Linked DNA regions of Celeribacter indicus. The protein of the gene in region 1 interacts with the protein of each later gene in a pairwise test. Links are inferred from orthologs where the notes say so. Each region holds a gene or a part of one and is shown in the gene's direction. Other genes may lie near its edges. The genes, in order: ileS and P73_RS12160.

Region 1 (15,733 bases):
ACATGGACTATGCCGTGGTGCGGCTCTATCGCGACGGCAACCTCTACCAGATCCCGCTCGACGATCTCTATTCCCGGTCGGGCATGCAGCGGATCCGGCTCGTGGCGGGGGACAGCGTCTTTGTCGACAACGGGTTCGAGCTCGACCAGGCGCAGGCCTATTTCGAGCAGCAGATCCGCCTGTCCGAGTTCCGCCTCGACAGCCGGGCCACCGCGCTCGCCTCGCTGACGAACGAAATCAATCTGCGCCGCCAGGAGCTTACGGAGGCGCGCAGCAATTACCTCGCCCAGGTCGAACTCGATGCGGTGGACCGCGACTATGCCTATATCGTGGGGCAGGTGAACGATCAGAGCCGCTATACCCTGCCCCTCGGGCGCCAGGGGACGCTGGCCGACGCGCTCTATGACGAGGGCGGGGGGCTCGACCTCACGCGGGGCAATCCGCGGCAGATCTACGTGTTGCGCGGCTCCGACGACCCGATGGATTTCGACGCGGTGACCGCCTGGCGCCTCGACGGCAAGAACGCCGCCGCGCTGATGCTGGCGACGCGATTCGAGTTGCGGCCGAACGATGTCATCTTCGTCTCGGAGCAGCCGGTGTCGAAATGGAATCGCGCCATCACCATGATCACCCCCTCGATCATTTCCCTGAGCGCGAACGCGGCCTCCGGCGACTGAGCCTTTCGCCGCAGCCTTTTCCCGCAGCCTTTTCCCATGCGGCGGAGGCACGGTTTCCGTGCGCGGCCGGCCGTGATCCTGCGGAAACGGGCCGGGGACGGCCGGAACCGCCATCTCGCGCGACGCCGCGGAGATTTCACGAAATCGCGGCCATTAAACTCTTATTAAGGAAGAAAGTGGAGACAGGTTACATCAAAAAAACCTGCTTGATCCGGCGTTTGCGAGGAGCCGGAAGGAAGGCTCGTGTGTCCCATGGTGAATTCGCTCAAGAGACGGAATGCAACCCCTGCGCAGGCCCTCGCGGTCTCGGCCGCGGTCCCGGTCGCAGCGGAGGCGGTGTCGCGGCAGGCTTACCGCAATTTCGGCAAGAGGCTTTTCGATCTCACGTTTCTTCTGCTCTGCGCGCCGCTGGTCGTGCCGCTCGTGCTGGTCTTCGCCCTCATGGTCAGGCGCGACGGCGGGCCGGCCTTTTTCGTGCAGGAGCGCATCGGCCGGAACGGGCGGGCCTTTGCCTGCTATAAGCTGCGCACGATGCGCGCCGATGCCGAGGCGGTGCTCGAACATCTCTGCCGGACCGATCCGGAGATCGCGGCGGAATGGCGGACCTATCAGAAGCTCGCGACGGATCCGCGCATCACCCGCCTCGGAAAGCTTTTGCGCGCGACCAGCCTCGACGAGTTGCCGCAGCTTCTCAACGTGCTGCGCGGCGACATGAGCCTGATCGGTCCTCGCCCCTTCCTGCCCTCGCAGATGTCGATCTATGCCGCCGCGAAGGGGCAGGCCTATTTCCGGCTGCGTCCCGGCCTGTCCGGGCCCTGGCAGGTCGTCGGACGCGGCGCGACGGCCTTTGCCGACCGCGTGAAATTCGACGAGGCCTATGATCGCAACCTGAGCCTCGGCCATGACGTGAAGCTGACGGTGCAGAGCTGTCTCGCGGTGCTCCGGCGCACCGGACGCTGACCGGGCTACGGCCGGTTGGAGATCCAGCGGCACTGGTAGGGGGCAAAGCGCAGGTTGGGCCGCGACAGGTCGATCTTTTCCCCCGACAGCAGGTCGTACCAGTCCTCCCCGTCGATGAGGTTGATCGAGATATGCGGCACCTCGACCACCGCGTCGGTCACGTTGTGGAGCGCGAAGATCGACTGGTCCCGCGCCGGGGACTGGCGCCACAGGCCGAAGATCTCCGGCCCGAGCTGCATGGTGAACTGGGTGGCGTTGGGGTGGAAGGCCTTCTGCGCCATGCGGATCGCGATCCGGCGTTTCATCTCCGCCAGCACCTGCGCATTGACGCTTTCCGGATCGTCGAGGAGGGTACGCAGGCTCGGGTAGTCCCAGCGGTGGCGGTTGATCGCCCGCTTCACGCCGGTCTTCTCCACCCCGGCATGGTCGTTATGCGTTGCCAGAAGCGAATGGATGTAGAAGGCCGGCACGCCCTCGAGCGACATGATGATGGTCTGCGAACAGAGGAAGCGGTCGATCTGGAGCCCGTCCTCGCCCTTTCCGATCGTGCCCTTGAGCGCGTCGAAATAGGTGATGTTGAGTTCGTAGGGTTTTTCCGACCCGTCCGAGAGCGCGCGCATCGACACGAGGCCGCCGAAATTCTGCACCGTCTTGATCATCTGCCCCATCTCCTCGCCGGACAGGAGCCCCTCGGCGCCGCGCACGCCGATCCCGTCATGGGAGGCGGAGAAGTTGAGATAGGCACAGCCGAGCTGCGCGGGCGGCATCCGCATCAGCCAGTGGTTGAGATGGACCGAGGTGCCGGAGAGAAGCGCGTGCAGCAGCAGGGGCGGCAGCGAGAAGTTGTAGATCATATGCGCTTCGTTGCGGTTGCCGAAATAGCTGAGATTCTCGGCATTCGGCACGTTCGTCTCGGTCAGGAGCACCACGCGTTCCTCGGCATAGTCGCACAGCAGCCGCATCAGCCGCACGATCGCATGGGTCTGGGGCAGGTGGATGCAGGAGGTGCCGATCTCCTTCCAGATGAAGGCGACCGCATCGAGCCGGATGATCCGCACCCCGTTCTCGATATGCAGGCGCATGATCCGCAGGAATTCGAGAAGCACCTCGGGATTGCGGAAATCCAGGTCGATCTGGTCATGGCTGAAGGTGCACCAGACATGCTTTCTGCCCTGGGCCGTGTCGACTTCGCGCAGCAGCGGCGAGGTGCGCGGGCGCACGACGTCGGACAGGTCGGCGTCGGGGCTGGCCTCCACGAAGAACCTGTCGTAGGGCGCGTGTCCCTGCCGGTATTCGGTGAACCAGTAGGACATGGAGGAGACGTGGTTGAGCACGAGATCCGACATGAGCCGGAATTCCTCGCCGATGCGCTGGACGTCGCTCCAGTCGCCGAGCTGGCTGTTGACCACGCGGTAATCCGTGACCGCGAAGCCGTCGTCGGAGGTGAAGGGGAAGAACGGCAGGATGTGCACGCCCTTCACCACGCCGCGCAGGTAGCGGTTCAGGAAGTCGCGCAGCAGGTCGAGCGGCTTGTGCTGTCCGTCGACGAGCGTGTTGCCATAGGTGATGACCAGGGTGTCGGTCTCGTCCCAGAGGCTGTGGCCGGGCTGGCGCGCGCGGGAGCGGTAGCCGGTTCCCTCGGGCCAGAAGGCGGCGACGACCTCGCGCCGGAGCGTCGCGAGATTCTCGCCGGGGTAGATCTGCTGGAGGAGCGCTTTCAGTCGGCTGTCGAACTGGGCGGACTGTCTGGCCACGGGCATCCCCTTCTCCTGTGTCGTGCCCCGGATAGATCAAACCGTGCGCGCGTGATCAATGGATGAGCGGGGCGAAAGGTGGCGAAAAGCCGGGAAAAACCGGGTCTGATCGCCGGGATGTGAAGGGAGCGCCTAATTTGGAGGCGCCCGAAACCGTTTCGGACGGCGCGGCCGGATCAGGCGCGATCCCCGAGCGCGGTGTCGATGAGCCAGCCGCCGGGGCCGGCGATGCGGTCGGGAAGCACGACGATCAGCAGCTCGCGGATGGCGATGGTCGTCATGATGGCCAGGGCCAGCTCGTCGAAGGTGATCGCGGTGAGATCCATGGCAGGTTCCTCGTTTCCACGCACAGGGAATGCCTGAGGAATCGGGCCGAAAAAGGGCGCGCAGCGGGCGGGATTTCGGAGATCCGCTCCGGCTCAGGTCGCGGCCGGCGTGGCGAAGGGATCCTCGGGATAGCCGACGCCGGTGAGATAGAGCCCCTCGGGCGGGCAGACCGGGCCGCAGGCCGCGCGGTCGCGGGCCGCGAGCGCCGTCGTGACGTCCTCGGGCGTCCAGGCGCCCGCGCCGACGCGTTCGAGCGTGCCGACGAAGCTGCGCACCTGGTTGTGCAGGAAGGAGCGCGCGCGGAAGTGAAAGCGGAATTCCCTGCCATGGGAGAGCTCGAAGCTCTCCACGCGCGCCTCGTCCAGAGTCTTCACCGGGCTGTCGGCCTGGCACATGGTCGAGCGGAAGGTGGTGAAGTCGTGCCGGCCCAGAAGCCGGTCGGCCCCCGCCTGCATCGCGTCGGGGTCGAGCGCATGGCCGACCCGCCAGGCGAGCCCCGCGTCATGCACCAGCGGCGCGCGGCGGGAGACGAGCCGGAAGGTGTAGCGCCGTTCGAGGGCCGAGAAGCGCGCGTGCCAGTCCTCCGCGACCCGCGCGGCCTTCAGGATCGCGACGGGGGCGGGTTTCAGGTGATGGTTCAGCGCCTCCGACAGCCGAAAGGGATCCCAGTCCTTCGCCATGTCGCAATGCGCCACCTGTCCGGTCGCATGCACGCCCGCATCGGTGCGCCCCGCCGCCCCGATGCCCGGACAGTCCGGTTCGAGCCGCCGCAGCGCGGCCTCCACCGCCGCCTGCACGGAGGGGTGGTCCTTCTGGCGCTGCCATCCCGCGAAGGGCGCGCCGTGATATTCGATGAGCAGGGCATATCTGGGCATGGGGGCGCTTTAGCCGAAGCCGGGGCGCGGCGTCCAGAGCTTCTCCCTTTGATCGGATGGCCGAGGCGCTTATGTTATGGGCATAAACACTTGTGCGAGGCGACGGGCGTGATCATCGGGGACATGGCAGACCGCATCTTCCGGGGCGTGGAAAGCGTTCAGGAGGGCGTGAACGAGGCGCTGTTCGAGCCGGTGATCCGGCTCGGGGTCACCGGCCTGTCGCGGGCGGGGAAGACGGTGTTCATCACCTCGCTCGTGGCCAACCTGCTCGACCGCGGGCGGATGCCGCAATTCTCCCCCGCCACCGCGATCACCGCCGCCTATCTGCAACCGCAGCCCGACGACACCGTGCCGCGTTTCGACTACGAGGCGCATCTCGCCGCGATCACCGCGCGGGAACCGCACTGGCCGGACAGCACGCGGGCGGTGTCGGAACTGCGCCTGTCGTTCCGGGTGCGGCCGACGGGACTTCTGGGCGCGCTGCGGTCGACGCGGACCGTGCATCTCGACATCGTGGATTATCCCGGCGAATGGCTGCTCGATCTCGGGATGATGGACAAGAGCTTTGCCGAGTGGTCCGCCGAGGCCCTCGACGCCGCGCGCAGGCGGGCCGAGGGCGCGGCCTTCCTTGCGACGCTCGCGGGCGCCGATCCGGCGGCGAAGCACGAGGAGCCGGCGGCGAAGACGCTGGCGCAGGGCTTCACCGCCTATCTCCAGGCCGCGCGCGCCTCGGGCTATTCCGACTGCACGCCGGGGCGGTTCCTGCTGCCCGGAGAGATGGAGGGGTCGCCGGTGCTCACCTTTGCCCCGCTGCCGGAGGGCAGGGCGCCGCGCGGGTCGCTCGCGCGCGAGTTCGAGCGCCGGTTCGATGCCTACAAGCGCGAGGTGGTCCGGCCCTTTTTCCGCGACCATTTCGCCCGGATCGACCGTCAGGTGGTGCTGGTCGATGCGCTGGGCGCGATCCATGCCGGGCCGAAGGCGGTCGAGGATCTCCGCCGCACCATGTCCGATATCCTCGGCGCCTTCCGCCCCGGTCGCGTCGGACGGCTGCTGTCGCTGCTGGGGCAGCACAAGGTCGAGCGCATCCTCTTTGCCGCGACCAAGGCCGACCATATCCACCACAGCCAGCACGGGCGGCTCACCGCGATCATGGAGGCGCTCGTGCGCGACGCGCGCGACCGCGCCGATTTCGCCGGGGCGAAGACCTCCGCCATGTCGCTTGCCGCCTTGCGTGCGACGGTCGAGGAGACGCGCGACCATGGCGGGGCGACGCTCGATCTGGTGCGCGGCACCACGCTCGAGGGCAAGCGCGCGGCCTTCTATCCCGGCGAACTGCCCGAAGATCCCGCCCATATCCTGAGCCCGGCGCGCAAGGGCGCCGAGAGCTGGCTCGACGGCGATTACGAGGTGATGCGCTTCGCCCCCGCGCCGCTCACGCTCAGGCCCGGCGAGGGGCCGCCGCATATCCGCCTCGACCGCGCCGCGGAATTCCTGATCGGAGACAAGCTATGAGCGAGACACCGAAACGCGGGCCGGTCCTGATCGAGATCGAGGAGGACGCGCTGCCGCATGTGACGCCCGCGACCGCCGACCCGGTGCCGGATGTGGCGCCGCCGCGCGGCTCCGCGGCGATGCAGCGCGCGGCGGTGCTGGCGGCGCGCAAGCCCTCGTCGCTCGCGCGCTGGTTCTGGCGGCTGTTCGGCGCGCTCTTCGCCTTCACGGTCTCCGTCGTCAGCTATCAGGCGATCGCGGCGCTCATCGCCGCCAACCCGATCCTCGGCTATGTCGCGCTCGGCCTGACCACGGCCTTCGTCGTGGTGCTCATCGCCATCGCGCTCAAGGAGCTGTCGGCCTTTGCGCGCCTCAGGCGCGTCGACACGCTGCACAAGGCCGCCGTCGAGGCCTCCGCCGCGCAGGATCTGACCGCGGCGCGGAATGTCACCGCACAGCTCCTGACGGTCTATGCCGGGCGCAACGAGCTGAACTGGGGCAAGGAACGCTTTGCCGAGCGCGAGGCGGAGGTGTTCGACGCGGACGGGCTTCTGGGGCTTGCCGAGGTCGAGATCCTCGCGCCGCTCGACGCCGCCGCGCGCCGGGAGGTCGAGGGGGCGGCGCGTCAGGTCGCCGCGGTGACCGCGCTCGTGCCGCTCGCCCTGGCCGATGTCTTTGCCGCCCTCACCGCCAACCTGCGGATGATCCGCCGCATCGCGGAGATCTATGGCGGACGGTCGGGGACGCTCGGGTCGTGGCGGGTGACGAAATCCGTCCTGACGCACCTCGTCGCCACGGGGGCGGTGGCGGTCGGGGACGATCTGATCGGGACGATGGCCGGCGGCGGCGTGATGGCGAAGGTTTCGCGCCGCTTCGGGGAAGGCGTCGTCAACGGTGCGCTGACCGCGCGTGTCGGCGTGGCCGCCATCGAGGTCTGCCGCCCGCTGCCCTTCGTGCGGGGGGTGAAGCCCTCCGTGTCGGGCACGGTCAAACGGGCGCTGACCGGGCTGTTCGACAGGGCCGAGCCGTCAGAATAGCCGCGGCGGTGCGTTCTGCGGCTGGTCGCGCTGGAGGATCCCCATGCGGAAGGCCGCGCCGATACGATGCGCGAGCGCCGACCATTTCCTTGCCGTTTCGGGCGCCAGCTCTTCGGCGAGCGTTTCGTCGAACAGGCCGAGCCAGATCGGGAAATGCCCCTCCTTCACGTCGCGCGCCTGAAGATGCACGCGCTGCGGAAAGCCGTCGTAATTGCGTTCGTGCAGGATCGCATTGCGCCAGAACCGCCCGATCTTGTCCTCATGCGCGGGCCAGTCTCCGACATGGGCGCCGAAGACCGGGCCGAGCTCCGGGTGCCGGCGCACCTTTGCATAGAAGCGTGCGACGACACGGTCGATCTCTGCGGCGGTGATCTCGAATTTCGGGGGCAGGGCGCTGCGGCTTTCGGTCATGGGATCTGTCCTTTCGGGGCAGGATGCGTTCTAGCGCATTTCGCGGGAGGCTTCCAGCGCGGCGGCGGGATACCTGACTGTTTTGGTTGTCGAGAAAAACAGTCAACTATTTGATTTTATTTGATAAATGCTTGACACCCCCGGTCGCGAGTCCTATATCGGGATCAGCCAAGGACGAAGAGCCACCTGCCAGGCCCACGGGGTTCCCAGCGCGGTAGCCATTCATCCCAGCCAGACACATCCAAGTGCAACCGTGACAAGGGAGATGAGCCATGTCCGAGACAGCCTGCAAGGTCTGCGCCTTCTACGAGGTCAAGGCGACCGCCTCCGACAAGGACGGCGAATGCCGGTTCAACCCGCCTGTCTTTCTGAACGAACAGGAACACCGCGGCAAATGGCCGGTGGTGGAATCCGAAGACTGGTCGGTCATTTCGAGGAAGACGCCGCCTGATCGAAAGGGGCGGCCCCGTGCCGCCTGTCGAAGGTGATGAGAAAAGGGACGCCCCGCGGCGTCCCTTTTTCCGTTCCGCCCCTGTTTTGACGGGTTTACCGTCCCGCGAGGCGGCCCTATAAGCGCAGGCATGTTCTTTCCGGCCGCGATCATTCGTCGAATTACCGGCCCGGCGCTCTGACGAACGAGCCGCCGGGACAAGGCGCCTGGATCCCCGCGCCGACCTTCGACAGACAGCCAAATCCTCCCAAGGACCGATCCGACATGTGTTCCGAAACGACCACGCCCGACTACAAAGACACGCTCAACCTGCCGAAAACCGATTTCCCGATGCGCGCGGGCCTTCCCAACCGCGAGCCGGGCTGGCTCGACCGCTGGGCGCGGATCGGGATCTACGACCGCCTGCGGGAGAAGGGCAAGGCGGAGGCGCGGCCTCCCTTCGTGCTGCATGACGGGCCTCCCTATGCCAACGGGCATCTGCATATCGGCCACGCGCTCAACAAGACGATCAAGGACATCATCACGCGCAGCCATCAGATGATGGGATTCGATGCGCGCTATGTGCCCGGCTGGGACTGCCACGGGTTGCCGATCGAGTGGAAGATCGAGGAGCAATATCGCGCCAGGGGCCGCAACAAGGACGACGTGCCGGTGGTGGATTTCCGCCAGGAATGCCGTGCCTTCGCGGAGGAATGGGTCGGCATCCAGCGCGAGGAGTTCAAGCGGCTGGGCGTCTACGGCAACTGGGACGATCCCTATCTCACGATGAATTTCCACGCCGAGGCGGTGATCGCGGAGGAATTCATGAAATTCCTCATGAACGGCACGCTCTACCAGGGCTCCAAGCCCGTGATGTGGTCGCCGGTGGAGAAAACCGCGCTGGCCGAGGCGGAGATCGAGTATCACGACCACAAGTCGCATACGATCTGGGTGCCGTTCCGGGTGGTGTCCGGGGCCGGGGGCGATCTCGCCGCCGCCCGTGTCGTCATCTGGACCACGACCCCCTGGACCATCCCCTCGAACAAGGCCGTCGCCTATAATCCGAAGATCGCCTACGGCCTCTACGAGATCACCGGAACGCCGGAGGAAAGCTGGGTCTCCGTGGGCGACAGATACCTTCTGGCCGATGCGCTGGCCGGGGACACGCTGACGAAGGCGCGGCTCGAGGCGGGACAGTGGACGCGGCTGCGCGATGTCTCCGCCGGGGAACTGGCGGAGCTGACGCTCGCCCATCCCTTCGCCGGGCTCGAGGGCGCGAACGGCTTCTGGGACTACGACGTGCCGATGATCGACGGCGACCATGTCACCGACGATGCCGGCACGGGCTTCGTGCATACCGCGCCCTCGCACGGGGCGGACGACTATGAATGTTTCGTCAGGCGCAACTGGATTGACCGGATGACGCACAACGTCGGTGAGGAGAGCGAATTCCTCCCGCATGTGCCGTTCTTCGCCGGGCTCCAGGTGTTCGACCAGAAGGGCAAGGAAGGCAAGGCCAACACCGCCGTGATCGACAAGCTCGTGGAGGCGGGCGGCATCATTGCGCGCGGGCGGATCACGCACTCCTATCCGCATTCCTGGCGGTCGAAGGCGCCGGTGATCTTCCGCAACACGCCGCAATGGTTCGCCGCCGTGGATCGCAAGCTCGACGACGGCATGGGCACCTATGGCGACACGATCCGGGAGCGGGCGCTGACCTCCATCGACAAGCTGGTGAAATGGACGCCGCCCTCGGGGCGCAACCGGCTCTATTCGATGATCGAGCACCGTCCCGACTGGGTGCTCTCGCGCCAGCGCGCCTGGGGCGTGCCGCTCACCTGCTTCACGAAGAAGGGCGCGCTGCCGACCGATCCCGATTTCCTCCTGAAGAACGCAGAAGTCAATGCCCGGATCTCCGCCGCCTTCGAGGAGAAGGGCGCGGATGTCTGGTACGAGGACGGGTTCAAGGACCGCGTTCTCGGCAATGTCGTGAACCCCGACGACTACGAGCAGGTCTTCGACGTGCTCGACGTGTGGTTCGATTCGGGCTCCACCCATGCCTTCGTGCTGCGCGACCGGGAGGACGGGACGCCGGACGGGATCGCGGATGTCTATCTCGAAGGCACCGACCAGCATCGCGGCTGGTTCCATTCCTCGCTGTTGCAGGCCTGCGGCACCAGGGGCCGCGCGCCCTACAGGAATGTGGTGACCCATGGTTTCACGCTCGACGAGAAGGGCATGAAGATGTCCAAGTCGCTGGGCAACACCATCCTGCCCGAGCAGATCGTCAAGCAATACGGCGCCGACATCCTGCGCCTCTGGGTGGCGCAGACCGATTACACCGCCGACCAGCGGATCGGGCCGGAGATCCTGAAGGGCGTGGCCGACAGCTATCGCCGGTTGCGCAACACGATGCGCTTCATGCTCGGGTCCCTGTCGGATTTCACCGAGGCCGACCGCGTCGAATATGCCGAGATGCCGGAGCTCGAGCGCTGGGTGCTGCACCGCCTCTCCGAGATCGACCAGGAGGTGCGCTCGGGCTACGAGCGGTTCGATTTCTCCGGCGTGTGGCAGGTCGTCTTCAACTTCGCGACGGTGGACCTGTCGGCCTTCTATTTCGACATCCGCAAGGATGCGCTTTACTGTGACGGGGACACCGCGCGCCGCCGCGCCGCGCGCACCGTGCTCGACATCCTGTTCCACCGGCTCACCACCTGGCTCGCGCCGATCCTCGTCTTCACGATGGAGGAAGTCTGGCTCGAACGCTTTCCCGAGGAGGGCAGCTCCGTCCATCTCGTCGATTTCCCGAAGACGCCGGAAAGCTGGCTCGACGGCGGGCTCGCGGCGAAATGGGCGGGCATCCGCAAGGTGCGTCGCGTCGTCACCGCCGCGCTCGAGGTGCAGCGCCGGGACAAGGTGATCGGCGCCTCGCTCGAGGCCGCGCCGGTGGTGCATGTCGAGGACGAGGCCGTGCTCGAGGCGCTGAAGACCGTGGCCTTCGACGATCTCTGCATCACCTCGCAGATCACCCTGACGGGCGATCCGGTGCCGATGGAGGCCTTCCGCCTCGCCGGCGAGATCGAGGGGGTCGGCGTCGTCTTCGAGAAGGCCGAGGGCGAGAAATGCGGGCGCTGCTGGAAGATCCTGCCGGATGTGGGCAGCCATGCCCATCCGGGCGTCTGTGCGCGCTGCGACGCCGCGCTGGGCTGAGGCGGCCGGCCGGGGGAGGGGCCTTGCCCCTCTTGCGCGCCTCGCGGCGCGCAATTCACCCCAGGATATTTCGGAGCAGATGAAGGGGCGCCCGCGGGCGCTCTTTTCGTGCCGATTGCCGGGGCTGTCGCTCAGTCGCCCTTGGCGCGCGGATGGGCGGCCTCGTAGACCTGCATCAGGCGGGCGGTATCGACCGCGGTATAGGCCTGTGTGGTCGAGAGCGAAGCGTGGCCGAGAAGTTCCTGGATCGCGCGCAGGTCGCCGCCGGCGTTCAGGAGATGCGTCGCGAAGGAATGGCGCATCGCGTGGGGCGTGACGCTCGAGGGCAGGCCGAGCTGCATCCGGGCCGTCTCCGTCACCTTCGCGATGAGGCGCGGGTTGAGCGCGCCGCCGCGCTTGCCGCGGAAGAGGGGCGCGGAGGGAGAGAGATCGTGCGGGCAGAGCCGCGCGTATTCGGCCACGGCGCGGCGGGCGACGGGCAGGACGGGAACGATCCGCTCCTTGTCGCCCTTGCCGGTGATGCGCAGGACCTCGCCCAGGGGCAGATCCGCGCCGGTGAGCGACAGCGCCTCCGAGATCCGCAGGCCGCAGCCGTAGAGCAGGGTGACCACCGCCGTGTCGCGGGCGGCGATCCAGGGCTCTTCCGATTGCATCTCCACCGTCGAGAGCATTTCCTGCGCGGCCTCGGCGGAGAGCGGGCGGGGCAGTTTCGCGGTGAATTTCGGAGAGCGGGTGGAGAGGATCGCGGTGGGATCGAAGCCCTCGCGCTCTGCGAGCCAGCGGGTGAAGGTCTTCACCGCGGAAAGGGCGCGGGCGAGCGAGCGGGGCGCGACGCCGCGGCCGCGCTCATGGGCCATCCAGGCGCGCATGTCGGTGATGCCGAGTCTGCCGATCCGGGCGGGGCCGAGGCTTTCGCCATGGTGATGTGCGAGGAAGGCGAGCCATCCGGTCACGTCGCGCCCATAGGCGGCGATCGTATGGGCGGAGGCGGATTTCAGCGCGCGCTCGTGCGACAGCCAGGTCTCGAGCGCGTCGCGCATCGCGGCGGAGAGCGCGAGGCTCATCCGAGCCAGCGGCGCATCAGCCGTTCGAAGACGCCGGCGAAGAAGACCAGGAGGTCCGTGCCCTGGCTCGGGCGGAAGAGATGCGGGTCCTCCGCGCCGAGGATGAGAAGGCCGGGGAGGCGGCCGGGACCGAGGTCGAGCTTCATCACCGCCTCGGAGCGCATGAAGTCCGCCTGCGCACCGTAGATCATGCCGCCGTCGGGCGAGATCTGGCGCAGCGTCACCGGGCGCACCGGAAGGTTGCGGCCAAGGGTGACATAGCCGTCGGCGAAGCCCGGTTCGGCGGTGACGAGCACTTCGCCCAGCCGCTTGACCGCCGGATCCTCCGCCTCCACCTTCGTCTCGAGGAGCAGGCGGACGGCGTCGACGCGGAGGATTTCCGCCACCTCCCCGGAAAGCGTTGCCAGGAAGGCGGTGAAATTCGCCGGTTCGAGCAGCTTGAGCACGGCGCGATGGACCTGGTTGGTGCCCGCGAGGTTTTCGTAGGCCGCGGCGATGACGCCGCGATGGGTGTCCTCGAGCCGGTCGAGCCGTTCCTCCAGCCGCTCCATCGCGATGCCGCGCAGGTCGACGACATTGGTGCCGGAGGCGCGTTCGTCGGCGGCGATGAGGGCGCGCATCACGTCCTGATCGTCGAGTATCATCTCCGGCGCGGAGATGATCTTCTCGCGCAGCTCGTCTGCCATGGACGGGATGGCCCGCGGAAACTGGGTGCTCATGATGCCTCTTTGCCTGCGCCGGGTTCTGCCGGTCGTTGGCCCGATAATGCCCGTCAGGGGCCGGCGTTTCAAGGGGCGGCGGGAGCACGGGCGAAAGCCTGCCGCCCGGCCGGGCCTAATCCGCGGTTTCGGCGTCGGCATCGGCATCGGCGGGGGCGCGATAGGCCTCGGGCACCGTCTCGCCGCGCCAGGCGTTGCTGAAGATCCAGCGCTTGCGCGTCTCGAACTCCGGCACGCCCCCGAGCGCGGCGATCCGCGCCTCATGTGCGGCGCAGCAGGCCGCGTGCAGCCGGGCGAGCTCGGGGTCGGAGAGCAGCCGGTCGTATTCCGCGCGCACCTCGCCGGCGATCCGGGACAGGTCGCTGTCGGTGTAATCATGGTGGTTGCGGGTGCGCCAGTAGCGGTTCGACACGCTCTTGTTGGCGACCACGACATCGCCGCGGTGCATCTTCACGAGGAAGCATTCGAGCGAGCGCAGCGGGAAGTGGTCGAGCGACACGAGATCGTAGGCGCCGCGGCAGTCCCAGCCGTTCGCGGTCTCGTCCTCGAGAAAGTCGCGACGGTCCCGCCCGGAGCCGTCGAGCCAGCGCACCGCGCCGAGATCCTCTCTCAGGTCGGGGCGGTGGTTGCGGACCGCGGTGACGCGCGGGCTCAGCCGGGTGATGCTCTTGACGCCGCGATGGGCCTTCTTCTGTCCGGGGTGGGGGCTCTGGTGGCCGGGAAAGAGTTCGGTCACCCAGCCGCGTTCATAGGCGATGCGGTCGTTCGAGCCGTGGTTGAGCTCGGAGATCGAGAGCACGTCGAACTCCCCCGCCGCGTCGAAGAGATCGGCGAGGCGTCCGCCGTCCACGCGCACGTTGATGAATTCGTCGACATCCATGGAAATGACGATGTCGGCCTCCCGGAACTGCCGCGTGTGGGGCAGGTAGCGCAGCATCATCGGCTGGAAATTCGCCGCTTCGGTGGCAAGGGCGGGGTTGGGCATGTGGCGCACGAGACCCATGTCGTCGAGCCGGTCGAGCAGCCTGTCCGACCCGTCGGTGCAGTCATTGGTGAAGACGAGGAAATCGGTAACGCCGACCACGCGGTGCCAGGCGAGCCATTCGAGGATGAAGGGCCCCTCGTTCTTCATGCAGGTGGGGACGAGCACGCGCGGGTCCGCGATCGGCCAGCGGCGATAGGCGCGGCGCGGCAGGGCGGCCTCGCTCGGGGCGGCGACGGAGATGTGGTCGAAGCGCCTGACCGAGGAGCCGTGTGGGCCGTCGGCGGGCAGGAAGCCCTTCTCCCCGAGCCGGTCGACGATCCGGCGCAGCCCGTCCTGGCCATAGACCTTGGGGTGGAGCTCCATCACGATATGGCGCAGGCCCGAGAGGTCGGCCTCGTCGAGCAGGCCGAGCTCGCCCCCCTCGATGTCGCAGGACAGCACGGTGGGGCGGAATTCGGCGATGATCCGGTCCATGCCGGCCGCGGGCACCGTTTCCACCCGCTCGTAGGGGCGCGAGTCGGGCTCCATCGAGCTGGCCCAGAAATTCGCGCGCACATAGAAACTGACCGGATCGCCGCTGCGTGCCATGGCGACGCCGTTGCGCAGCTCGGCATTGGTCACGCCGTTCAGCCGCCAGGTCTCGCGGATCATCGGGATGAGGGTGGGATCGGCCTCGATCGACAGCACCGCCTCGACCCCCGGCACCGCGGCCGCCGCCGCCGAGACGACCCCAACGCCGGCGCCGAGCTCCAGCAGCCGGTCGCCGGGGCGCAGGATGTCGCGCATCAGCTCGACCTCGCCCTTCTCGTAGGCGCCCTTGCGCATCGGGCGCTCGATCTTCGGCGTGATGATGTCGGGCACGAAGGCGACGGTGACGCCATGCACCGTCAGCGTGTCTTCATAATCGTACATTCGGTCCCCCGCCCGGCTTCGTCCTGTTCCGTGCTCGCCGCGGCAGCCTCACCTATTCCGGGGGCCATTTCAACGGGGCAGGCGGCAAAACCCGCGCCGCGCGAAAGAAAACGCCCCCGTGCGGCACGGGGGCGACAATCCATTGCGGCGGAGCGGTGCCGTCGCAGGGTCAGACGATCCTGATGCCCGCGTCCTTCGCATCCTTCACGAAGGCGTCGAGGCCCTTGTCGGTGAGCACATGGCTCGCCATCGCGCGGATCACGGCGGGGGGCGCGGTGATGACGTCCGCGCCGATCTTCGCGCATTCGGTGATGTGGTTCACGGTGCGGATCGAGGCGGCGAGCACTTCGGTCTCATAGCCGTAATTGTCGTAGATCGTGCGGATGTCCTCGATCAGGTCGATGCCGTCGAGGTTGATGTCGTCGAGGCGCCCGATGAAGGGGGAGATATAGCTCGCACCGGCCTTTGCCGCCAGAAGCGCCTGGTTGGCGGAGAAGCAGAGCGTCACGTTGATCCTGTGGCCTTCGCCCGAAAGCGTCTTGCAGGCGCGGAGCCCGTCGAGGGTGAGCGGCAGCTTGATCACGACGTTGTCGGCGATCTCGGCGAGCTTGCGGCCTTCGGCGATCATCGCGTCGTAGTCGAGCGCGATCACCTCGGCGGAGACGGGCCCGTCGACGAGCTCGCAGATTTCCTTCGTCACCTCGAAGATGTCGCGGCCCGATTTCTTGATCAGCGAGGGATTGGTGGTCACGCCATCGACGAGATTGAGCTCGTGGAGCTCGCGGATGGCGTCGATATCGGCGGTATCGACAAAGAATTTCATGGCAAGTCCTCCTTGGCCAGGTTCGGGGCGGAACTTAGTGCATGTTAGCGCCATAAGA
Region 2 (15,056 bases), 1.2 Mb from region 1 along the record:
CTCCGAGGTCATAGATGAGATCGGCGGTTGCCTGACGATGTGTCGCGACAGGCCGGCCCCGCCCTGCCCGCCGCCCGGAAACGGCCGCGCGGGGGCTCCGCGCGGCCGGCCGTTTTCGCGACACCGCCGGTCACATGCAGTCGGCGATGTATTCGTATTGGTCGGCCTTGTCCGGCTCGTCCTCGCGGATGACGACGAGTTCGGTCATCGTCGTCTTCTCGAGCGTCTCGCCGTTGATCAGCGCCAGCGCGGCATCCATGGCCGCTTGCCCTTCCTGCTTGGGGTTCTGGGCGATCAGCGCCTGGATCGCACCGTTCTTCAGGGCCGCGACCTCGGCGGAGGCGGCATCATAGGCCACCATCTTCACGCGGCCCACCGCGCCCGCCTGGCGCAGGCCGGTGATCGCGCCGATCGCCCCCTGATCGTTGGTCGAAAAGATCCCCGCGAGATCGGGATGCGCCGACAGGGTCGAGGTCACGATCTCCGCCGCCTTCTGCGGATCGTCGGACTGGTACTGTGCACCGATATAGGTGATGCCCTCATATTCCGCGATCTTGTCCTCGAAGCCGCGCGTGCGCGCATCCTGCGCCAGCGACCCCGGCGGCTGGGTGATGATCAGGACCTTTCCCTCGCCGCCGAGGATCTCGGCCATGATCTCCGCGGCCATCCCGCCGCCGGCTTCGTTGTCCGTCAGCACCTCGGTCTCCACGAAGCTGTTGTCCGCGATGGTCTGATCCACGGTGATGACTCGGGTCCCGCGCTCCGACAGCTCCCGCATCGGCTGCACCAGAGCCTGCATGTCGGTCGGCACGATGGCGGCCACGTCCGGGCCCGCGGCCGTCACCGCGTTCACCACCGGGATCTGGCTGTCGGCGGCGAACTGATCGCCCGCGGACACGGTCAGATCGAGGCCAAGCTCTTCGGCGCGCGCCATCGCCCCGCACTGAAGCACCTGATAGAAGGGAGAGCCGCTGACGCCCAGCACCAGGGCGACCGACCCTGCGTCCTGCGCCTGTGCCGCGCCGAGGCCGGCAAAGGCCAGCAGGGCCGTGGTCGTGATCATCTTTTTCATGTTCTTACCTTTCCTGTTGGGAGGGGACGCGCGTCAGCCGCGCTTGCGGAGCCGTCGTTTGAGCTGGTCGATCCAGACGGCGAGGATCAGGACCGCCCCCATGGCAACCGTCTGCCAGAAGGGCGGGATTCCGAGGATGACGAAGCCGTTCAGCAGGATGATCGGAATGAAGACGCCCACCACCGTGCCAAAGACGCTGCCGACGCCGCCGAAGAGGCTGGTGCCGCCGAGCACGACGGCCGAAATCGTGGTCAGGTTGTCCATCGCGTGACCGTTGATCGTCGTGGTGGCGAAACGCGCGTTGGCCATCACCGCGGCGATACCGGCCATGGCGCCGGAGACGGCATAGACCCCGAGGGTCTGGCGGACGACACTGATGCCGCTGCGCCGGGCGCCTTCCATGTTCGACCCCAGCGCATAGGTATGCAGGCCGAACCGCGTCAGGTGCAGCACCAGGCCCGCGACCACGACGACCAGCGCCGCGATCGCCACCAGGGTCGGAAGGCCGAGGAAGCGGCCCGAACCGACATGCGTCACCAGAAGCTCCGGCATCGCGCGCACATCCGTGCCGCCCGACAGGATCTGCGCCCCGCCGAGCGCCATGCCCAGCGTGCCCAGCGTCACGATCAGCGCCGGGATCTTCGCCACCGCCACGAGGAAGCCGTTCAGCAGGCCCCAGGCGATCCCCGTCAGGATGGCCGCGACCGTTCCCGCGAGGATGACGCCCCAGCCCGCCGAGGTGGTGCCGAAGGTGGTTCCCGGTTCTCCCGACAGCGCCAGCATGATCTGCGCGGAAACGACCGAGCAGAAGACGAGGACCGACCCCACGGAAAGGTCGATGCCGTTGGAGATGATCACATAGGTCTGCCCGATCGCCAGCACGAGAATGATCGCCGCGTTGATCGTCAGTTGCTGGAGGTTGTAGGCCGAGGCGAATTGCGCGGGCCGCGATGCAACAGCTCGTGTCCGAGGGGCTGGTGAGCCGGCAGGCCGGTCATGGCACCATCGTCCTGGATCGCAAGGTCGACACGCAGATGCACCAGATCCGCGGCTTTTCCGAGGACATGAAGGCGCGCGGGCTGACGGCAAGCTACGAGGTGCTCGACTGCGGCTTCGTCACGCCCCCCGGAGAGGCCAGCCAGGCCCTCGGCACACCCTCGGCCGACAAGCCCTTCTTCCTCAAGCGGCTGCTGAAGACGAACGGCCGCCTCATCGGCATCAGCCGCTCCTACATCCGCGCGGATATCTTTGCCGAGATCGCACCGCCCACCGCCGAACAGCTGACCCACGGGTCGCTCTACGACTGGCTGCGCGAACATGCGGGGACGGAGATCACCGGCGGCGTCGAATTCATCGAGGCCGGGCTGGCCGGCCCGGACCTGCACCGCGACCTCGGTCTCGCCCCGCAGGATCCGGTGCTGATCGCGCAGCGGACCGCGCATTCCCCGGCCCGGCTGCCGGTCGAATTCGCGATCATCACCTACCGGGCCGACCGCTATCGCTTCCGGATCGAACTGTAGAGGCGCTCCCGCGCGGCGAAGTCCCGCCGCCCTCGTCCCGGCGCGCGCCGGACCCGCCTCGCCCCCTCCGTCCGCGCATGGCCCGGTTGCAGTTTCGTGCATTGCGGCAAAATAGTTTGTATGTCATCTATCTTTCGCAACAGCAGGAATCCTCATGTCCAAAGACGAGACGCAGGGTGAGCCGCCCCGCCTGGGCAGGCTGATCGGCCAGGCGAGCCGGCGCTGGCGGCGGGCGGTCGATCTGCGCCTGCAAGGCGTCCGTGTCACCGAGGCCGGCCTTGCGCCGCTCGTCCAGCTCGCCCGCGCCGGAGAGCCGGTCCGGCAGAAGGATCTCGCCGCCGCCCTGTCGCTGGACAGTTCCTCCCTGGTCCGGGTCATCGCCCGGCTCGAGGCGGACGGCCTGGTGCTCAGCACGCCCGACCCGCGCGACGGGCGCGCCAAGGCGCTGAGCCTGTCCCCGGCGGGCGCGGCGCTGGCGGCGCGGGCGCTGGCCATTTCGGGCAGCCTCGAGGCCGAAGTCCTCTCCGGCCTCGACGAGGAGCGGATCCGGATCGCCCGCGAGGTCCTGCAACATGTGCTTGACCGGCTGGACGCCGACCGGCCCGACCACGAAAGCCCCGGATGACCATGCCCCTCCACCCGTCCGAAACCGCCCCCTCCGCGCGCGCCCCGGCGCCGCTCTGGCTGCTGGCATTGCTCACGCTCAGCGGCACGATGGCCATCCACATCTTCGTGCCGGCCCTGCCGCGGGTGGTGGATGCCTTCGGGACCACCGCCGGCGGGGCGCAGATGACGCTCAGCGCCTATATCGTGGGCCTGGCGCTGGCGCAGATCGTCTACGGCCCCGTCGCCGACCGCTACGGGCGCCGCCCGGTGCTGGTCGCGGGCATGTTCATCTATGCCCTGTCCGGGCTGGTCGCCTTCCTCTCCCCCACGATCGAACTGCTGATCGCGGCCCGTTTCTTCGAGGCGATCGGCGGCGGCTCCGGCCTGGTCCTCGGCCGGGCGATGGTGCGGGACGGGAACAGCCACGAGGCGGCGGCCAAGAAGCTCTCGCTGATGAACCTGATCGTCATGACCGGCCCCGGCATTTCCCCCCTGGTCGGCGCGGGACTGTCGGCGGTCACCGGCTGGCGCTCGATCTTCCTCCTCCTGTGCCTGCTGGGGCTGGCGAACCTGCTGCTGGTCTGGCGCCGGCTGCCGCGCGGCCCGGAGGCCGAGGGACGGGACCTGCGCGTGGTAATGGGCAACTACCTCCGGCTTCTGCGGTCCCGCGGATTTCTGGGCTATGCCATCGGCGGCAGCTTCGCCACGACCGCGCTCTATGCCTATATCGGCGCGGCGCCCTTCATCTTCGTCGACCAGCTGCACCGGCCGGAAGGCGAGATCGCGGCCTATCTCGCCTTCAACATCCTCGGCGCCTGGTTCGGCAGCCTGACCGCCAACCGGCTGGCCGGCCGGATCCGCACCGGACGGCTCATGGTCACCGGCAACCTGATCAGCTGTCTCGGCGCCCTGCTGTTCCTGCTGGTGGTGCTGACGGGCGGGCTGGGCGTGGCGCTCACCGTCCTGCTGATGCTGCTGTTCAGCTATGGCGCGGGGATCGCCTCGCCCATGGCGCTGTCGGAGGCGCTGAACCTCAATCCAGCCGCGACGGGATCGGCCTCGGGGCTCTACGGCTGCATGCAGATGGTGATCGGCGCGCTTTGCGCCGCGCTCAGCGGCATCGGCGGCAACCCCGCGCTGTCCGCCGCCCTCGTCCTCGCCGCCGCCGGCCTCCTCGCGCAGCTCTCCTTCCTGATCGCGCAACGCAGTCCCGACTGACGCGGTCGCGTGAGCGGGCCGCTCTCCGCGACCGGATCGCCATCCTCCCCCTCGACAGGCTGCACGCGTTCCCCGGTCGGCGGCGAAGCGCGACGACGCATCCCGCCCGGTTCCATCGCGATCAGAACGTGCCGCGGAAACCGATGCCGACGGTCCGTGGCGTCGTGATCGAGGCTTCCGTGCCGCCGCCGGTGCGGTTGAACTGCTTGAACGTCGCCTCGCGCACGTCGAAGAGGTTGTTCACGTAGCCGTAGACTTCGAGCCCCTCGACAATGGCATATGAGGCCTGGATGTCGGCGATCGTGTAGTCGCCGACCTTGTAGTCGCCGGTATTGCCCACGTCGGAATAGTAATCGCCGCCGACATGGCGCAGTTGTCCGCCGAGACGGAGCCTGTCCGTCACGCCCCAGTCGGCGCCGAGCGTCAGCGTGACGGGCGGGGCCTTGGCGAAGGCATTGCCTTCGAAATCCGTGTTCCGGCTGATCTCCTCGATCTTGGTCTCGAGCAGGCCGAGGCTGCCGCTCAGGCGCAGCGCCTGGCTCGGCGCGAAATCGACGCCGAGATCGAGCCCGTAGGCATGGGATTCCTCGGCATTGATCGTATAGATATTGAACACACCCGGCGCCACCGCGTTCTGGATGTTATACTGCGCATCGGCATAATCCATGTAGAACAGGTTCGCCGTGACGAAGAGCCGGTCGCCCATCAGGCTCGCGCGGGTGAAGAGCTCGTAGTTGTCGATGGTCTCGGCGTCGAACTCCTCCCACCGAAAAGTGGTGAAATTCGGCGACACGCCGCCGGGGTTGTACCCGCGGCTGTAGAGCGCACCCACCGTCCAGTCCGGGTTCAGCTCGTAGGACAGGGAGAGGCGCGGCAGGAGCTCGGTGAAGGTTTCGTCGTAATCGGCGGGTTCCGTGATGTAAGCCGACTGGCCCTCCCGTTCGATCCGGTCCCTTTCGGCACGCAGCCCGGCATTCAGGCTCCAGCGCTCCGCGAAGTTCCACGTCACCTCGCCGAAGAGGCCGAGATAGGTCTTCGTGTCGTCATATTGCGTATCCGCCCCGACCCCGTCGGCCTTCGTGACATACATCCAGAGCCGGTCGTCGCTCTCCACCTTCCTGGCATAGAGGCCGACGAGGCCGGAGAGCCTGTCACCGCTCTCCCCGAAGGAGAGCCGGAACTCGTTCGAGATCTCCTCGGAGGAGATCACCGCATCGCCGCTCGCCACGCCGGTGACACGGTCGACATCGCTCTTGCTCACCTGTAGCTGGTTGAACAAGCGGATGCCGTTGAAGAAGTCATAGTCGATGTCGAGCGCGGCGGAATTCACCTCGATCTCCCACCCCGGCAGGCTGGTCGCATAGGCGTTGTCGAGGTCGTCATAGGGCCGCGTCGCCATTTCCTGCCCGCCGCCGCCGGGTTGTTCCTGCTCGCACCCGTCGTCCTCCTGCTGTCGCGCCGGCTGGCGATGTTCGATCTCGGCGAGGACAGCGCCGCCGCGCTCGGCGTGTCCGTGGACCGCACCCGCATCCTTGCCGTGCTTGCCGCCGTCGGCATGACCTCGGTCGCCACGGCCGCAGCGGGGCCCATCAGCTTCGTCGCGCTCGCCGCGCCGCAACTGGCCCGCCGCCTCAGCGGCACAGCGCATATCCCCGTCTTCGCCGCCAGCCTCATGGGCGCGGGCCTGCTGCTCGCCGCCGATCTGGCGAGCCAGCGCGCGCCGCTGGACCTGAGCCTGCCCGTGGGACAGATGACCGGACTGCTCGGCGGCGGATATCTTCTGTGGGTGCTGACCCGGCGCTCGCGACCATGAGGCCGGCCCGGACGCGCCGGCCAGGACCGAGGAGAGGAAAGATGAGTGCATCCGACGCACCGCTGCATATCGGCATGACATTGACCCCCACATGGCTCTCCGGCGAGGCCTGGCGCCGCCCCGACAGCGGGGTCGAGGGGCTTATGGGCCAGGACTATTACATCGACATCGCGCGGCGGGCGGAGGCGGCGAAGCTGGATTTCGTGTTCCGGCCGGACACGCTCGCCGTCAACATGGGCCTGCTCGGGCGCGGCGCGGGAATGGCGGGGCTGGACCCGACGCTCCTGCTCTGCGCGATCGCCCATGCGACCAGCCGGATCGGCCTCCTGACCACGGTGTCCACGACCTTCTATCCGCCCTATATCCTCGCCCGGATGCTCATGTCGCTGCATTGGCTGTCCGGGGGACGCGCGGGGTGGAACATCGTGACCGCGCTCGACGGCCAGAGGAATTTCTCGCTCGAGGACATGCCCTCGCCAGAAGACCGTTACACCCGCGCCGCGGAGGTCACGGAAATCGTCACCCGGCTTTGGGACAGCTTCCCCGGCGACGCCTGGCAGCCGGACCGGGAGACGGGACAGTTCGTCCGGGCCGAGCTGGTGCGCCCGATCCATTTCAAGGGAACGTATTACAGCGTCGAGGGCCCCCTCGGCGTGCCGAACATGGGGGCGGCCACGGGCGCCTGCCGCATTCCCCTCGTGCAAGCGGGGGCCTCGGAGGCCGGGCGCGACTTCGCCTCCCGCGTCGCCGACGCGACCTTTGCCTCGACGCCCGACATGGAGGCCGCGATCGAGCTGCGCCGCGACCTGCGCCGCCGCGCCAGGGCGCATGGCCGCCCGGAGGATGCCGTGCGGCTGATGCCGGGGCTGAGCCTCTATCTCGCCGCGACCGAGGCGGAAGCCCGCGAGCTCTACCGTGCCACTCACGCCGGGGCCGACGAGGCGCGCAAACTCGCCAATATCCGCGAGATGACCGGACTCGATCTGAGCGGCTGGCCGAAAGACAGGAGGATCCGCGCCTCCGACCTGCCGCCCGCGCCGCAGAAGGTCCGCTCGCGCACCCATGCCGCCCTGCTGCGCCGGGCGATCGAACGGCAGGAACCCACCCTTGCGGAGTTGCTGAACGCGCCCGAGGTCATGGGTTCCGCCCATTGGCAGGTGATCGGGACACCGGGCCAGGCGATGGATGCCATACGCACCTGGCGCGCGGCGGGCGCTCTCGACGGGTTCATCCTCTTCCCCGGCGGCTCCGTCGACGCCATGCACCTCTGCCTCGACACGCTCGCCCCGGCGCTGAGCGACGCGGGCCTGCTGCGGCGGGAGTATGCCGGCTCGACCTTCGCAAGCCATTTCGAGCGGCCCCTGCCGGTGTGACGCCCCGGTCCGCGAAAGATCCCCTGGGGCTTCGCGGCGACGGAGCGGCCCGGAACCTCCGGCCGCCCCCGTTCCGTCCGCGAGCCTTCCCCATCCGCATCTTCTGCCCCGGTCCGGCAGGGTCTTCGGCACGGTACAGGACCGTCCGGTCCGGCCCCTGCCGCATGTCCGGTTTGCAGAATGCGCATAAAGTAATTTACACGAGTAAAGTTTTAAGATATCACGAGTGAACTTGACGGGGGAGGCCGTCGACCCGCATCCGCGCGACCGGCCCCTGTCGCAACGCCGAAGGGAGGACCCATGGCACTCAAATCCGTTCTGAAATCCGCGCTGCTGTCCGGCGCGGCGCTCCTTGCCACCAGCGGCGCATGGGCCGAGGGCATCGGGGCGTCGCTGCTGACGCAACAGCATCCGTTCTACATCGAACTCGCCGACGCGATGCGGGCCGAGGCCCAGGCGCAGGGCGTGCCCCTCGAGGTCTCCATCGCCAATCAGGACCTGAGCAAGCAGCTTGCCGATGTCGAGGACTTCATCGTCAAGGGCGTGGATGTCATCGTGATCTCGCCGGTCGACAGCCAGGGCGTGCTGCCCGCCATCATGAAGGCGAAGAATGCCGGCATCGACGTGCTGACCGTCGACGTGCCCGCCGCGGAGGTGGACGTCACCTCCTATATCGGCACCGACAACTATACCGGCGGCCTGCGCGCGGGCGAACTCATGGCCGAGGTGCTGGGCGAAGCCGGCAAGGTCGCGATCATCGACTATCCGACCGTGCAATCCGTCGTCGCCCGTGTCGAAGGCTTCAAAAAGGCGCTCGAGGATTACCCGGAGATGGAGATCGTCGCGCAGCAGACCGGCATCACCCGTGCCGAGGCGCTCGCCGTGGCGCAGAACATGCTCCAGGCCAATCCCGACATCACCGGCATCTTCGGCTTCGGCGACGACGCCGCCCTCGCCGCGGCGGTCGCGGTGAAATCCGCGGGGCTCGCGGACCAGGTGAAGGTGATCGGCTTCGACGGGATGGAAGAAGCCCGCAACGCCGTCGACACGGATCCGGTCATGGTCGGCGTGATCCAGCAGTTCCCCGGCGAGATGGGCAAACAGGCCATCGACACCGCCATCGCCGTCATGAACGGCGAGGAGGTGGAGGCGGAGCAGCCGATCGTCCCCGGCGTCTACACCGGACAGTAAGGCTGCCCCCGCTCCCGCGCCGCCCCTCCCTCCCCTTCGGCGGCGCGGGACGTTTTTCCAATACCAGACGAGAGGGTGGCCGCATGGCTGAGACCCCGAACGACGTCGTGCTGTCGCTGCGTGACGTCAGCAAGACCTTCGGTCCGATCACCGCGATCAGGCGCATGGATCTCGACGTGCGCCGGGGGCGCGTGCACACGCTCCTCGGCGAGAACGGCGCGGGCAAATCCACGCTGATGAAGATCCTCGCCGGCGTCCAGCCGGCCACGGGCGGCACGATCACGCTCGACGGCCGCCCCTTCGCCCCCGCCAACCCGCAGCAGGCCGCCGAGCGCGGGCTGTCGATCGTGTTCCAGGAGCTGAGCCTCGCCAACACGCTGACCGTGGCCGAGAACATCCTCGCGACGCGCGAACCCGCCCGCTTCGGCTTCATCTCCGACCGCAGGCTCATCGAACGCGCCGAGGCGCTCGTGCGCGAACTCGGGCTTCCGGTCGATGTGCGCGCCCGCGTCGGGGATCTGTCGATCGCCCAACGCCAGCTCGTCGAGATCGCCAAGGGCCTGAGCCACGACGCGAAGATCGTCATCCTGGACGAGCCGACCTCCTCGCTTTCGGATGCGGAGGCGGAGATCCTGTTCGGCATCATCGGCCGGCTGACACAGGCGGGCAAGGCGGTGATCTACATCTCGCACCGGATGGAGGAGATCCTGCGCCTGTCCGACGACATCACGGTGATGCGCGACGGCGAATATGTCGCGACGCTCGAGAAGGACAGGACCGGCATCGACGAGCTGATCGCGCTCATGGTCGGGCGGGAAATGACCGAGATCTACCCGCCCCGCCTCGGCCCCGCGCCCGGTGCCGGCGTCGCGCCGGTGCTCGAGGTGTCGGGGCTCAGCCGGGAGGCGGAGTTCCATGACATCTCCTTCGCGGTGAAACCGGGCGAGATCCTCGGCTTCTTCGGACTGGTCGGCTCCGGGCGCTCGGAGGTGATGAAGGCGCTCTTCGGCATGACCCGCGCCGAGGGCGAGGTGCGCCTCGACGGCGCGCCGCTGACGCTGTCCGGGCCCGCGGAGGCCATCGCGCGCGGCCTCGGCTTCGTCACCGAAAACCGCAAGGAGGAAGGCCTGGTCCTCGGCCAGTCCCTGCGCCACAACATCACCATGGCCTCGCTCGGGCGCGTCTCATCCCGCGGCTTCCTGCGCCGCCGCCTCGAGGGCCGGCAGGCGCGCGAGGAAAGCGCGCGCCTCGGCGTGCGCGCCGCCTCCATCGAGGCCGCGGCGGGCACGCTGTCGGGCGGCAACCAGCAGAAGGTCGTGCTGGCCAAGTGGCTCATGACCCGGCCGCGCGTCCTCATCCTCGACGAACCGACGCGCGGGGTGGATGTGGGCGCCAAATTCGAAATCTATCGCATCATCCGCGACCTCGCCGCCGAGGGCACCGCCATCGTCATGGTGTCCTCCGAACTTCCCGAGGTGCTCGGCCTGTCGGACCGCGTGGCGGTGATGTCCGAAGGCCGGCTCCAGACGATCGCGGACCGTACCGACCTGACGCCCGAGCGCGTCATGAGCTTTGCAACAGGACAGACCAAATGACCGAGACGACCAGATACAAGGCCGATCCGCTGGCCACAGTCAGGAGCATGATGCGCCAGTACGGCGGGATCTTCCTCGCCCTCGTGGTGCTCTGCGTCTTCTTCTCCCTCTCCAACCCGCGCTTCATGTCCGTCGCGAACATGATGAACATCCTCCAGCAGGTCGCGGTGATCGCCATCGCCGCCTTCGGCATGACCTGGGTCATTCTCCTGGGCGAGATCGACCTCTCGGTCGGCTCGATCATCGCCGTCGCGGGGATGGTCGGCGCACAGGTGATCGGGCTGGGCTGGGGCTTTGCCCCGGCGCTCGCGCTCACGCTGCTCTCCGGCGCGCTCATGGGGGCGCTGAACGGCGTGCTGACGGCAAAGCTCCTCCTGCCCTCCTTCATCGTGACGGTCGCCACCATGAGCATCTATCGCGGCATGGTGAGCCTGCCCACGAACGGCGCACCGGCGATGATCATGGATCCGACCTGGACCGCGATCGGCGCCAACAGCCTGCTCGGCGTGCCGATCATCATCTGGATCGTGATCGCCCTGTTCCTCGCCAACCACATCCTGCTGTCGAAGACGACCTTCGGGCGGAGGACCTACCTCACCGGCGGCAACCGCGAGGCGGCGCTCTATTCCGGGATCAAGGTCGACCGGATGAAGATCGTCATCTTCATGATCTCCGGCCTCATGGCCTCGATCTCCGGCATCCTGCTCTCCTCCCGGCTCTATTCGGCGCAGACCAACGCGGGCATGAGCTATGAACTCGACGCCATCGCCGCGGCGGTCCTCGGCGGCACCTCGCTCGCGGGCGGCACCGGAACGATGGTCGGCACGCTGATCGGCGCGCTCATCATCGGTGCGCTGAACAACGGCATGAACATGCTGTCGGTCCCCTATTTCTACCAGCTCATCGTGAAGGGGCTCGTCATCCTCGTGGCCGTCTGGCTTGACGTGCGCTCCAAACGGCGGAAGGCCTGAGCCATGGCAGGCAAACGCCTCCTGACGGTCGGGGAAGTCCTCGTGGAAATCGTCGCCACCACGAAGGGCGACGGCTTCCGCGCGGCGCAGCCGCTGACCGGACCCTACCCCTCCGGCGCGCCGGCGATCTTCGTCGACCAGGCGGCACGGATCGGCGCCGCGGCGGCGATCATCTCCCGCGTGGGCGACGACGATTTCGGCCGGGTGAACCTCGACCGGCTCGCCGCCGACGGGGTGGACGTCTCGGGCATCGAGATCGCCCGCGACGGCGCGCCGACGGGCTCCGCCTTCGTGCGCTACCGCGAGGACGGATCGCGCGCCTTCGTGTTCAACATCGCCCATAGCGCCTGCGGCACGCTCGCCCTCACCCCCGCCGCCGAGGCGGTGATCGCGCGCTCCGATCATATTCACGTCATGGGCACCGCCCTCTCCGCCCCCGGCCTGTCGCAGCTCGTGCTGACCGCGATCGCGCGGATCAAGGCCCGCGGCGGCACCCTCTCCTTCGATCCGAACCTGCGCCCGGAGATCCTGAACGCACCGGGCCTGCGCGCGGCGCTCGAGGCGGTGCTCGAGATGACCGACGTCTTCCTGCCCTCCGGGGAGGAGATCTTCCTGTTCACCCGCGCCCGCGACGAGGCCGGCGCCGTGGCCGAACTGCTGGCCCGCGGCATTCCCGAGATCGTGCTCAAGCGCGGCGACCGGGGCGCGAGCCATTTCGACGCCCGCGGCCGCACCGACGCGGCGCCGGTCACGGTCGAGGAAATCGACCCGACCGGCGCCGGCGACTGTTTCGGCGGGGCCTTCGTCGGTCTCTGGCTCGACGGCACCCCGGTCGGGGAGGCGCTGAGGCTCGCCAACGCGGCCGGCGCCCATGCCGTGACGAAGCTCGGCCCGATGGAGGGCGCCGCGACCCGCACCGAGCTCGAGACATTCCTGAAAGAGCGCAAAGGATAAACCATGTCGACCAACCTCCTCTCCGACATCTCCGGCTGGCGCGGACGTGCGGGCGCCTCCGGCATCCCCTCCATCTGCTCCGCCCATCCCGAGGTGCTCGTGGCGGCGATGCGCGCCACCGCCCCCACCTCCCTGCCGCTCCTGGTCGAGGCGACCTGCAATCAGGTCAACCAGGACGGCGGCTATACCGGCATGACCCCCGCGGATTTCCGCGATTTCGTCCATGGCATCGCGGAACGCGAAGGCTTTCCCCGCGCCCGCCTCATCCTCGGCGGCGATCACCTTGGCCCGAACCCGTGGAAATCGCTTCCGGCCGAGGAGGCGATGGACAAGGCCGCGGTGATGATCGCCGCCTTCGCCGCCGCGGGTTTCACCAAGCTGCATCTCGACTGCTCGATGGGGTGCGCGGGCGAGCCCGTGGCCCTGGACGATGCGGAGACCGCCGCGCGCGCGGCGCGGCTCGCCGATGTGGCCGAGGCGCATCTGCCGGGCGGGGACATTCCCCCGCCGGTCTATGTCATCGGCACGGAGGTTCCGGTGCCGGGCGGCGCGATGGAGGAGATCGGCGAGCTCGAACTCACCGACCCGGAGGCCGCCAGGATCACGCGGCGCGTGCATGAAGCGGCCTTTGCCCGACGCGGCCTGTCGGAGGCGTTCGACCGCGCGATCGCCCTCGTGGTGCAGCCCGGCGTGGAATTCGGCAACCACAACGTCATCGACTACGACAGCGGCAAGGCACGCGCGCTGAGCGCGGCGCTCGAGGACATGCCCGGCCTCGTCTTCGAGGCGCATTCCACCGATTACCAGACCCGCGACACCCTCCGGGCGCTGGTGCGCGACGGGTTCGCCATCCTCAAGGTCGGGCCCGGCCTGACCTTTCGCTGGCGCGAGGCGCTCTACGGGCTCGACGCCATCGCCTCCGAACTCTTCCCCGGCGCGCGCGATGCGACGCTGCGGCAGGCGATGGAAAAGGTCATGACCGACGCCCCCGGCAACTGGGACCGCTACTACGAAGGCGACGAGGCCGCGCGCGCGATGATGCGGCATTTCTCCTATTCCGACCGGATCCGCTATTACTGGCCGGTGCCCGAGGCACGGGCGGCGGAACGGGAGCTCTTCGCGCTGCTCGAGGGCGTCGATCTGCCCGAGCCGCTCATCGGCCAGTACCTCGGCGCGCGCTACGCCGATGTCAGGAGCGGCAGACTGCCCCCCAGGGCGAAGGATCTGGCCCTTGCGGCGGTGGGGGATCTTGTGGCTGACTATATCCACGCATGTGAGGACTGAACGGCTTGGCGCGAGAAACTGATCGTATTCCGGACCCGGACGGGGAAACCCCGTCCGACATTCGCACGATGGAAGACTTCGCGTCCTATGTCGGCCTCTCCCGTCCGACCGTCTCGAAATATTTCAACAATCCCGGCTCCGTGCGCTCCAAGACCCGCGCGCGGATCGAACGGGCCGTCGAGCAGTCCGGTTTCCGCCCGAACCTCTTCGCGACGAATCTCAAGCGCCGCAGGACGCGCGTCCTCGGCGTGATCATCCCCAACACCACCGATCCGTTCTACATGGAGCTGACGAGACGGATCGAGGATATCGCCCAGGATGCGGGCTATTTCCCCTTCGTGCTCTCCTCGAACGGCGACAGCGATCTCGAGACCGAGGCGATCGGCAGGCTCCAGTCGCTCAGCGTCGCCGGCGCGATCGTGGTGCCGCTCGGCGCGACGCGCAGCAATGCCGATCTCGCGCGGCTCGAGGCGCGGATCCCGCTGGTCTATGTCGACAGCTCGCCCGATCACGACATGCCCTTCGTCGGGACGGACAACGTGCAGACCTTCCATCTGATCGTGGATTACCTGTGCCGCTCCGGCACCGCGCCCGCCTATCTCGGCATGCCCGACATCAACAGGAACGCCGGCGCCCGGCGCGACGCCTATGCCGCCGCCATGTCCGCCTTCCGCGAACCGGCGCGGTTCATCGACATCCCGCCGGAGACGACCTGGGAATTCGAACGCGTCGGCCATGAGAGCATGACGGCCGCCCTTTCCCGTCCCGCCTTTCCCCGGACCGTGCTCTGCGCCAACGACCGGATCGCCTTCGGCGCGCTGCTCGCGGCATGGGAGGCGGGGCTGAAGGTCGGCCATGGCGACGATGCCGACATCCGGATCGCCGGTCACGACGATCACCCCCTGTCGCGCTACAGCTGCCCGCCACTGACCACGGTCGCCCAGAATTACGGGGAGATCGCGCGCGTCGCGATGCAGAAGCTCATCCGGCGTCTCGAGGGGCGCGAGGAGACGGGCGAAAGGCACATGCTGCTGCGCGGCGACCTGATCCTGCGCCGCTCCGCCTGATCCGCAGTCCGGCGCCGCTAGCTCTTCGGACCCGCGGGCCGGGAACGGCCGGCGGGAGCCGTCGCAAAGGTCTTCCGGAACCAGTCCTCGAGCAGCCGCTTGTCATAGGCGAAGCGTTCCGTGCTGCTCCGTCCGCCGTGCCAGGACAGGTAGTTCAGATCCGACAGCCGCACCTCCTCCTGCGCCAGAACCTGCCCCGCCTCGAGGAGGGTGTAGCGCAGCCGGATCCTCGGCGGCGTGGTGTCGCGCAGGATGCGCACATCGCGATAGGCGAAGTTCCACGGCTCGAATTCCCCGGCAAGGTCGATGTCGAGCACCTCGACGGCCAGATCCTGCCCCTCGGGCAGAAAGCGCGCCGCCAATTGCCCGAACGTCTCGTCGAACTCGGCCAG

What was found.
Region 2: the proteins of ileS (region 1) and P73_RS12160 interact in binary tests that used the Escherichia coli proteins (3 or more experiments, as listed by UniProt). The link is inferred for Celeribacter indicus from one-to-one orthologs.

What each region holds. Positions count from the first base shown.
Region 1 is NZ_CP004393.1:1,163,390-1,179,122, forward strand. What follows is about bases 7,899-11,372. They hold ileS (isoleucine--tRNA ligase), read left to right. Parts: upstream 7,899-8,247; coding sequence 8,248-11,172; downstream 11,173-11,372. Other genes in these bases: P73_RS26095 (hypothetical protein), read left to right, coding at 7,899-8,020; P73_RS05960 (tyrosine recombinase XerC), read right to left, coding at 11,304-11,372. In the rest of the region: P73_RS05920 (polysaccharide biosynthesis/export family protein), read left to right, coding at 1-677; P73_RS05925 (sugar transferase), read left to right, coding at 930-1,637; P73_RS05930 (sugar phosphorylase), read right to left, coding at 1,643-3,397; P73_RS25915 (hypothetical protein), read right to left, coding at 3,568-3,717; tRNA pseudouridine(38-40) synthase TruA, read right to left, coding at 3,811-4,593; P73_RS05940 (YcjX family GTP-binding protein), read left to right, coding at 4,702-6,105; P73_RS05945 (YcjF family protein), read left to right, coding at 6,102-7,121; P73_RS05950 (group III truncated hemoglobin), read right to left, coding at 7,113-7,532; more of P73_RS26095, read left to right, coding at 7,805-7,898; more of P73_RS05960, read right to left, coding at 11,373-12,236; P73_RS05965 (DUF484 family protein), read right to left, coding at 12,233-12,955; P73_RS05970 (FkbM family methyltransferase), read right to left, coding at 13,071-14,852; fsa (fructose-6-phosphate aldolase), read right to left, coding at 15,022-15,675. UniProt on the Escherichia coli protein: Catalyzes the attachment of isoleucine to tRNA(Ile). As IleRS can inadvertently accommodate and process structurally similar amino acids such as valine, to avoid such errors it has two additional distinct tRNA(Ile)-dependent editing activities.
Region 2 is NZ_CP004393.1:2,410,229-2,425,284, reverse strand. What follows is about bases 7,051-9,847. They hold P73_RS12160 (substrate-binding domain-containing protein), read left to right. Parts: upstream 7,051-7,902; coding sequence 7,903-8,793; downstream 8,794-9,847. Other genes in these bases: P73_RS12155 (sugar ABC transporter ATP-binding protein), read left to right, coding at 8,877-9,847; P73_RS12165 (NtaA/DmoA family FMN-dependent monooxygenase), read left to right, coding at 7,051-7,602. In the rest of the region: P73_RS12200 (ABC transporter substrate-binding protein), read right to left, coding at 131-1,072; P73_RS12195 (ABC transporter permease), read right to left, coding at 1,106-1,954; P73_RS12190 (GntR family transcriptional regulator), read left to right, coding at 2,023-2,592; P73_RS12185 (MarR family winged helix-turn-helix transcriptional regulator), read left to right, coding at 2,747-3,217; P73_RS12180 (multidrug effflux MFS transporter), read left to right, coding at 3,214-4,416; P73_RS12175 (TonB-dependent receptor), read right to left, coding at 4,538-5,815; P73_RS12170 (iron chelate uptake ABC transporter family permease subunit), read left to right, coding at 5,837-6,229; more of P73_RS12165, read left to right, coding at 6,271-7,050; more of P73_RS12155, read left to right, coding at 9,848-10,388; P73_RS12150 (ABC transporter permease), read left to right, coding at 10,385-11,359; P73_RS12145 (tagatose kinase), read left to right, coding at 11,363-12,313; P73_RS12140 (D-tagatose-bisphosphate aldolase, class II, non-catalytic subunit), read left to right, coding at 12,317-13,597; P73_RS12135 (LacI family DNA-binding transcriptional regulator), read left to right, coding at 13,603-14,664; P73_RS12130 (DUF3016 domain-containing protein), read right to left, coding at 14,682-15,056. UniProt on the Escherichia coli protein: Part of the ABC transporter complex RbsABC involved in ribose import. Binds ribose. Also serves as the primary chemoreceptor for chemotaxis.